Regions from separate parts of the Clostridium sp. SHJSY1 genome, predicted to be linked through region 3. Evidence: predicted binding sites of a transcription regulator. Region 3 holds the regulator's gene; each other region holds the start of a gene.
The links. Region 3 encodes NrdR, which represses ribonucleotide reductase genes. Its sites were predicted from a motif close to CACNANATNTNGTG; they were not measured.
Positions count from the first base shown of each region.

Region 1: a site for NrdR is predicted at 1,960-1,973, ahead of NNC19_RS06550 (anaerobic ribonucleoside triphosphate reductase). Genes of this name have one in related genera too.
Region 2: a site for NrdR is predicted at 1,308-1,321, ahead of nrdD (anaerobic ribonucleoside-triphosphate reductase). Genes of this name have one in related genera too.

Region 1 covers NZ_JANDMF010000009.1:31,589-34,884, reverse strand. Annotated here, with positions in the region: gene NNC19_RS06560 (DegV family protein) at 1-557, opposite strand, end outside; gene NNC19_RS06555 (DUF3048 domain-containing protein) at 718-1,719, opposite strand; gene NNC19_RS06550 (anaerobic ribonucleoside triphosphate reductase) at 1,991-3,296, shown strand, end outside.
Region 2 covers NZ_JANDMF010000002.1:241,874-245,169, forward strand. Annotated here, with positions in the region: gene nrdD (anaerobic ribonucleoside-triphosphate reductase) at 1-1,291, opposite strand, end outside; gene NNC19_RS02345 (hypothetical protein) at 1,567-2,955, opposite strand; gene NNC19_RS02350 (DUF5695 domain-containing protein) at 2,995-3,296, opposite strand, start outside.
Region 3 covers NZ_JANDMF010000005.1:95,893-99,188, reverse strand. Annotated here, with positions in the region: gene sigG (RNA polymerase sporulation sigma factor SigG) at 1-541, shown strand, start outside; gene NNC19_RS04710 (YlmC/YmxH family sporulation protein) at 647-913, shown strand; gene nrdR (transcriptional regulator NrdR) at 990-1,445, shown strand; gene pgeF (peptidoglycan editing factor PgeF) at 1,763-2,503, shown strand; gene NNC19_RS04695 (response regulator transcription factor) at 2,515-3,228, shown strand; gene NNC19_RS04690 (ATP-binding protein) at 3,218-3,296, shown strand, end outside.

The sequences.
Region 1 (3,296 bases), on a different contig from region 3:
TTAAGATTTAAAAGTTCTCCAATTGTTCCAGCAACTTTACCTATTCTACCTCCCCTTTTAAGATATTCAAGAGTAGCTAGTGTAAAGTAAGTATGTACTTTTTCTCTAATGCATGGAAGCATAGAGATTATTTCTTCAAAAGTTTTTCCTTCTTTAATTAAACTTGAAACAGATAAGGCTATAGAACCTTCAGCCATACATAATGTTTTTGTATCATAAACGTAACTTGTAAGCTTTGGGTGGTCTTCTAAAGCTAATCTTACAGAGTTAATTGTGCCAGAAAGAGCACTTGATATATGTATAGCGATAACATGAGTGTATCCTTCTTCTTCAAGAGTAGTTAATATATTTTCAATTTTTTCCCTACTAGGTAAAGAAGTTGTAGGAATTTCTTTTTCTAAATTATTGTATAGTTCATGTGGAGTTATAGTTACTCCATCTTCATATTCATTATCAGAATAAATAATTCTAAAAGGTAGAGAATAAATATTATGTTCTTTTAATAAACTTGGTGATAGATCAGAACCGCTATCGGTTATTATTGCTATCTTTTGCATATTTGTACCTCCAAAATATATTTAATTAACATTATCAATAGTGATAATGTTAACTATATCAGAAGCGATAATGTTAGGCAATAAAAAAAATAGACTAACTTAACTAATTCAAATGAATGAGTTTGTTAGTCTAAATGAAATTAAACTAATTGATACTACATTATTTGGAGGAAGACCCTATAGATAAATTACTTTTATTATCAATAATATGCCATATAGTTTTTCCAGGAGAGAGGGGAACCTTGCTTCCTGATTTATCATACAATACAGTTCTTGAGTCATCAGAAGTTTTTTCCCAGGTTACATCTATAACTTTACCTTGAGATAGAATATGTCCTTCTCCTTTGCCTATAAGGTCTATATTTAAATGCAGATTGTCATTGCTTAAATTTATATTTGTTTTTTGTATTACTATATTTGAAAAAGTTAATGGAGTATTATTTAATACGTCTATAGATTCTTTGCCATCCATTGACTTTGTATATAAACCATCCTTATAAGTATAAGAAGTAGTGTAATTCTTGTTAATGGTAATACTTAAATTATTAGCATCTGTAAAAGATGATTTTTTATAATAGTCATTATCAAAACTTAAAAAAGGTTTATTTTGTATTTTTATATTTTTATCATTAATATATTTATTTATATTATTTGAAGAGGTATATAGATTGTGAGGGGCTTTTCTACTATTATCTCGTTGAAAATAAGGTCCTTCAGCAATTTCGTTAATACTCATCAAATTCTTATCTTTTGAAATTCTATTTAATGCATCTTCAGAGCCGCCACAGTGGGCAAAGGGAAGATTAAATTCCTTGACAATATCTAAAAAGTAAGGTCGAACACTTCTTATAGGGCCAATTATTTCAGGTGAATTATCATGAAATAGGGCTATAAATCTTGGAATACCACCTTCAGCAGAAGTTTCATATATAATATCTGCAGAGGAAAGACCACTTTGGGGACGAGCTTGTGGTGAATTTTCAATTATAGTCATAAAAGAAGGTTTATCATTATCACTATCAGAACATTCTTTACCAGTATAGTAACTATAGTATTTTTTTGTATTGTCCTCTTGAGAAATATTTTTTGTTGATGTACTTTTGTTTTCACAACCAATAAGAAGAAGAGATAATGAAATAATAACTAAAAAAATTTTTTTCATACTTAACCTCCTAAATAATTTTATATTATCTATTATTATCCAATGATTCAATTGTAATTCAATTGGAAAATTATTTCCATAAATATTTGGATAATTACATGGAAAAGTATAATACTTTAAAAAAGTGAGAAAAGAAGAACAATATAGTAATAAATAATGATATAGATGATAAAATGATTTTTTGAGTAATTTGATATATGTAATTCTATGAAGTATAATATCATTTGTGGTTTAAATAACTACTATATATTGTGTAGTGGAGGTGTGGTTAGTGCTATATGTTGTAAAGAGAGATGGTAGAGAAGTTGAGTTTAATGCAGATAAAATAACTCAAGCTATTAAAGGTGCATCTGGGGATGAAGGACTTAGTTTAAAAACAAGTGAAATTCTTGAAACTGTACAAAAAGCCATTAAATATATAGAAATGACTGAAAAGAATAAAATTACAGTAGAAGATATACAGAACTATGTGGAAAAAGCATTAGTGGATACCAATCATAGAAAGGTTGCTTTAGCATATTCAAGTTATAGAAAAGAAAGAACAAAGATTAGAGAGATTAAATCAGATTTAATGAAAGCTATACAAAAAATTGGTGTGGAGACAGATAGAGATAATGCTAATGTAGGAAATAATTTTAGTTCCAAGCTTTTAAGAATAGCATCAGAATCAAATAAGTGGCATAACCTTTCAGCAATGCCAAAGTATTTATCAAAGGCTCATGAAAGAGGAGATTTATATTATCATGATTTAGATAGTTATAATTTAACAACGAACTGTCTACATATACCTACAAGAGAATTATTGGAAAGTGGCTTTAATACTGGATATGGAACTATAAATCCTCCAAAAAGAATTGAGACTGCTGCTGAACTTTCATGTATACTTTTACAATCTACTCAAAATGACATGTTTGGAGGGCAATCCCATCCAGATTTTGATAATGATATGGCTATTTTTGTTGAGCCTACAAGACAGGAAATTATTAAAGAATTAGAAGGTTTAGGAGTTCAAGAAGAAAAGATTAAAGAGGTTCTTGAAACAAAATTAAAGGAAAGAGTTCATCAAGCAATGCAAGGAGTTGTTTATAATCTTAACACAATGCATTCAAGAGCTGGATCTCAAGTTCCTTTTAGTTCAGTGAATCTAGGAATTCCAAATTCAAAAGATGCAGCATTAGTATGTGAAGCATTTTTAGAGGAGTATGATAAAGGTTTAGGAAAGGGTGAACAACCAATATTTCCAAACATAATTTTTAGGGTTAAAGAAGGAGTTAATAGGGAAGAAAAAGATCCTTATCACTATTTATATAAATTAGCCTGCAAAGTTGCAGCAAAGAGAATGAATCCAACATTTATGAATATAGATGCAGATTTTAATAAAGAATATTATGATAAAGGTTATATGCCAGCAACTATGGGATGTAGAACTTATCTTATGAAAAATGTAAATGGAGAACCAGGGTGTAAAGGAAGAGGAAATATTGCACCTACAACAATTAACCTACCAAGAATTGGTGTATTAGCAAAGAAAGATATTGATGTGTTCTTTAAGTTATTTCAAGAAAAAATTGACTTAG
Region 2 (3,296 bases), on a different contig from region 3:
ATTCCATATCTTTTTCTGCTATTATACCTATTTGAGGTAGATTTAATGATATAACACCTTGATTGAATCTTCCATACCATTTATAATTGCCATTATCATCTTTCCATGGACTTAAATGAGACCTACAACCCATTGGTGGAAATTTGTTTCCTTCATAGTTCATTTTCATAATCTTAGCGGATTGATAATCAGGCACTAATCTTTTAGCTGTACATTTTGCAGCAAGCTTTGTTATGTAATCATATTTTCCACCTTCTAGACAGTTATTTTCGTCAAGTAAGTATACTAATTTAGGGAAAGCTTCTCCTATTTCTTGTCCTTTATAATTCTTCATTCCTGCTAATCTTTGTCTAATCATTTCTTCACAAATTAAAGCCATTTCTTCTTCATACTTATGGCCTTCTTCTATTTCTAAATATATAGTTCCAAAAGGTGATTGTCCATTTGTAGTTTGCAAAGTTGATAATTGGTATCTTATTGTTTGAACTCCATCTTTTAAATCTTTAAGCTTCATATCAGTAGCTAAATCTTTTGCTAAAGATTCATCCTTATATTTCTCTAAATAAAATTTATAAAATTTTTCTTCAGTTACTTTCAAATACTTAGCTAAATGTTTGATGGTAATACTTTGTCCACCATATTGATTACTAGCTACTTGTGCTATTATTTGTGTAGTAACAGTACAAGCTGTTCCAAAAGATTTTGGAGATTCTACTAATTTATCATTAATTACTGTACCATTATCAAGCATATCTTCTAAATTTATTAGACAACAATTAAAAATAGGCGATAACGTATAATCCATATCATGCCAATGAATCATTCCTTCATCATGTGCTTGTACTAAATGTGATGGAATTAATCTTCGTCTAGAAATATCTTTTGATACTTCACCTGCTATCAAATCTCTTTGTGTAGCAGCTATAGCAGAGTTTTTATTTGAATTTTCTTTCATTACATCTTCATTTGTTTTACTTAATAAAGATAATATACTTTCATCTGTTGTGTTAGTATTTCTTTTAAATTCTTGAACAGCCCTATAGCCTTCATAAGCTTTTGCTGTAACAGATTGTCCATAGTGTACTAATCTATCATAAACATAACTTTCTATTTTATATATTGTAGGAGTTTCATCATCTTTATTAAACTCTTTGGCAGCATCATTGGCTATTAATCTTGCTATATCTGGCAAATAAATCCCACTTCCATTTTTCATTGCTTTTATTACAGCTTCCCTTATCTTTTGCTTATTAAACTTAACCATGCTACCATCTCTTTTTATTACTTTCATGTACACCATTTCCTTCCACTTGTTATAGTGAAAATGAAATTTTTCTCTATAACAGTAACTATTTTGCTGCTTTATTATACAATAAATTTTTTCTCTTTGCATTTTAATAATTTGCTTATCTTACTTATATTTACAATTAAAATCCTATAAAATACCCTTAATCACTTATATTTCACAAATAAAAAATTTTTTCACAAAAAAACTATCTACAAATAGAAAACTTCATTTCTACTCATAGATAGCTTTTTTAAGTCTTTTTGGTAAATATTACTTCACTATTTATTCCATGGTTCTGGCATTTTATAATCACCAAATAAATCTTTTATAACCGAATAAATTTCTGGATCATATTCCTTTAATTGCTCTTTATCAGTTTTTGATGATGCATTTGGAACATTTAAATCAGTCGGATTACAATTAAACCATCTTGGAACTTGTCCTGCAAAATATTCATGATAATTTGTTCTGTCATAATCAGATTCCTTATATAAATCTTTTGCTAAAGCATTATTGTAAGCAGCAACTATTTTTTTATAAATTTCAGGGGCAGCGCCTTGATGATCTGCATCTCCAATTCCAGACATTAGTATTGTATGTGTAAATTCATGGCTTAAAACATTGAATTGTGTTAAATAATATACATCTGGATCTCCTGGATTTGGATCATTTGGAGTCATTATAAGCTCATTTTCACAAATTGTAGTATCTATTCCTCCACCAGCTCTTCTTTCAGTTTTGTTTGGCCAATCCCTCCATTCTGGCAAATCAACATTATGTTCTGTTAATCCAACTATATCTACTCTTGTATTGTTTTTAATCATATTCTGCAATATTTCTGGATAATCTACTGCAATTTTTCTTAGCATAACATCTAATATATCATAAGCTTTAAATAGAGCAGCATCACTTACATTATCAGAAGACAAAATTGGAATATTGTATGAATATACACATTTTTTATAAAAAGGATCTGCCCATGATGGTGTTTGTGTCAATTCTCGTTTGCTTGGATTTTTTGTGTTATCTGTTGGATCCCCACCTTGTGATTTTTCTCCATAAACTTTCCACTCTAATACTCCTGTTGAATAACCTGCTTTAGCTTTCATATTAAGACGTATTTTTTTAGTTATTATAGATTTAAATGTTGTTTTATTATATTTATTTTCCTCTACTCCTAATCCTTTTGCATCAGATACATTCACCCAGCTTGTCCCATTCCAATATTGTATTGAGCAAGATGTTGGTAAATCTATTCCTTGATTATCATCAAACCAATATACATCACTGCTTGATATTGTATATTTATCAGAAAAATCATATTCTACCCATTGACTTGTTCCTGGATTATCCCAATTCCCATATACTTTATGTGCTCTATCACTTGAACTTGTTGGATCAAAGCCATCATTTATTGCTGTTACATCTTCCCAACTTGAACAATAGGATGTTGAAGCTACTCCTTTTATTGCTAAATTAACTATAGTATTGTCTTTATTTATAGTTTGATTCTGTATTTTACTAATCTTATAGTTATTAGTTTCAATATTGTATGCTTGAGCTTTTTGAAAAACTCCACCTCCTAAGGTAATCGCAACTGCTGTTGCTACTACACCCAATTTATAACAATTTAGCATTCCTCTTTTATGATTTTTTATTCTTTTCAAACTCTACACTTCCCTTCATTATTAATTTGATATACCATTTTACTTATCCCCATAAACCTTCCACTCTAATATCCCGGTTGATGAACTTGGTTTTCCTGTCATGTTAAGACGTATTTTATTAGTTTTTATAGATGAAAATGTTGTTGTATTATACTTATTTCCTTCTACACCCAATCCTTTAGCATCAGGTATATTTACCCAGCTTGACCCATTCCAATATTGTAATGAACATGAAGCTGGCAAATCTATTCCTTGATTATCACCAAACCAATATACATCACTCCCATTTAATGTACAAATATTTGGAAAGTCATATTCTACCCATTGTGTTGTACCTGCAT
Region 3 (3,296 bases):
AATAGACAATTTTGATTTAAGCCAAAATGTTAAATTTTCTACATATGCAGTACCTATGATTATTGGAGAAATAAGGAGATATCTAAGAGATAATAATTCAATTAGAGTTAGTAGATCATTAAGAGATATTGCTTATAAAGCTTTATTAGTAAGAGATAAATTAATTAAGGATAACAATAAGGAACCCTCCATATCACAAATTTCAAAAGAGTTAAATTTACCAAGAGAAGATGTAGTTTTTGCACTTGATGCAATTCAGGATCCTGTATCTTTATATGAACCTATATATCATGATGGTGGAGATGCTATTTATGTTATGGATCAGGTAAGTGATAGTAAAAATACTGATGAAAGTTGGCTTGAGAATATATCAATAAAAGAAGCTATGAAAAAATTAACTGATAGGGAGAAATTAATATTAAATTTAAGATTTTTTAATGGGAAAACTCAAATGGAAGTAGCAAATGAGATAGGAATATCTCAAGCACAAGTATCCAGATTAGAAAAGACGGCATTAAAGCATATGAGAAAAAATGTTTGAAAGACGTTAGGGATAACCTAACGTCTTTGTTATGGCGGGTGATAATATTTAATAATTTGAATATATTATAATTAAGAATAAAAAGGATTATTTAGGAGGATAATTATGGAAGAAAGTTTAAACTCTATAAATGCAATGAAGATGATGGAAGTTGTTGATGTGAATATTGGAGCTAAAATCGGATTTATAAAAGATATAAAAATAGATTGTGATGAACACAAAGTATTATCTATAATTTTGCCTGGTGAAACTAAAGGATGGTTTTCAAAAACAGAAGATATAGAAATACCTTGGAATAGAATTGTTAAGATTGGAGTGGATGTAATCTTAGTGGATATAGGTGGGACAAGCAATCAGATTATTTCTGAATAATACTAGATAAAGTAAAGAAAAATATGTATAATAGCTTTATAAATTAAATAACTATTAAGGAAAGGCGAGAATAAGCATGAGGTGTCCCTTTTGTTCATATGAAGAAAGTAAAGTTGTTGATTCTAGATCAACTGATGATAATAATACAATAAGAAGAAGAAGAGAATGTTTAAGTTGTGGAAAAAGGTATACAACTTATGAAAAGATTGAAGATATTCCTATTCTTGTTGTAAAGAAAGATTTAACTAGAGAAAATTTTAATAAAGAAAAGATAATTAATGGTCTTATTATTGCATGTCAAAAGAGACCTGTTTCAAGAAAGCAAATTGAAGATATTGCAGAGTATATTGAAAAAAATATTTCAAATGGAATGTTTACAGAAGTTCAAAGCAAATATATTGGTGAGATGATAATGGATAAGTTAAAGGAAGTTGATGAAGTTTCTTATGTTAGGTTTGCGTCAGTTTATAGACAGTTTAAAGATATAAATACTTTTTTAGAAGAAATTAAAAATTTAATGACTACAAACTAATTTTATAGTTATAATATGGCTGCTGAATTCAATCAGTAGCTTTTTTATTTAAATAAAATTTAATAAGGGACATGAAAATAAATAATGAGTCCAAATTTGCCATGAATATTTTTCATAAGGCAAGGAAATTAATTGGTCTCATAGCGGACTGTTAGGGCAATCTGCTGACACAGGATGATGGAAAATAGTCTAGAGGATTGAGTTGTTATTTTTTTTGGATTGTTCCTAAGTTAAGCTTAGGTTAATTATTTCTATAAAAATAGAATGAAGGAGTTAATAATGTTAAAATAAGGTTATAAAGCATTTGAGGAGGAGTCATGAAGAATATTAAAATAGATGAATTAAATATGTATAAGGATTATTTAGTTATAGAAAATAAGAAAATAAAGGTTGTTTTTTCAACAGCAGAAGAGGGAAAAAACTTTAATAGACATACAAAGGAAGGGGTAAACAATCTTAATAAGTTAAATGAAGAATTTAATGTGGAGAATGTTGTTTATCTCAGACAGGTTCATTCTAATACTGTTTTGTCTTTTAATGGAGAAAATAATAAAGAGTTAATAGAAGCAGAAGGAGATGCACTTATTACTGATGTTAAAAATAGTATTATTGGAGTTTTTACAGCTGATTGCGTTCCAGTAATTCTGGTTGATGAGGAATTAGGTGCAGTAGCAGCAATACATTCTGGATGGAAGGGAACTTTTAATTCAATAACCAAAAATACCATTAGGAAGATGGAAGAAGAGTTTGGGGTAATTCCTAAAAATATTAAAGCTTATATTGGTCCTCATATTAGGAAATGTTGTTATGAAGTTTCAGAAGAGCTTAAAGAGAAATTCATTAGAGAAAAAAATATTAAAGAAAGTATTTTGTTTGATGGAAGAAATTTAAGTTTAGAAGAATGTATACTAAAAGATTTAAGAGAATGTGGAGTAAAAGAAGAAAATATTAATTGTTTAGGGCTTTGTACGCATTGTTCAAAGAAATTTAAACTGTTTTCATATAGAGCTTCTAATGGTGATTATGGAAGACTATTTTCATTTGTATTAATTAAGTAGGAGGATAAAACATGGCTGAAGAAAAAATACTAATAGTTGATGATGAGGAACATATTTTAGAACTTTTGAAATTTAATTTGGAAAATGTAGGTTATAAAGTTTTTACAAGTAATAATGGAATTGATGCATTAAAGTCAGTGAAAGATAATAAACCTGACATTGTATTGCTGGATTTAATGCTACCTGGAATAGATGGACTAGATGTATGTAAAGAAATGAAAAGTAATAAAGAAACTGCTAATATAGCTATAATAATGTTAACAGCTAAAGGTGAGGAACTGGATAAAATATTAGGATTAGAACTAGGTGCTGATGATTATATAACAAAGCCATTTTCCGTAAGAGAACTCTTGGCGAGAGTTAAAGCATTACTTAGAAGAATGTCTAATGTAAAAGATTATAATGAAGAAATCTTTGAAGATGGTAGATTAAAAGTCAATTTTGAGAGACATGAAGTTCTTATAGATAATAGTAAAGTTGACCTGACATTGAAAGAATTTGAATTATTAGAAATTTTGATTAAGAATAGAGGAAAGATACTTCAAAGAGAAACTTTATTGGATAAGGTTTGGGGATATGAGTATATTGGAGAAACAAGAACTGTTGATGTTCATATAAGATATATTCGCAAGAAAATTGAAGAAGATGATAAAAATCCTAGATATATAGAGACAATAAGAGGGGTGGGGTATAGGTTTAACCCTTTAGATAGTGATGAGAGGTAAGATATTAACTAGTGTTATAATAACGGTAATATTTGCTTTGTTTAGCGCTACTTCATTATTTATAATAA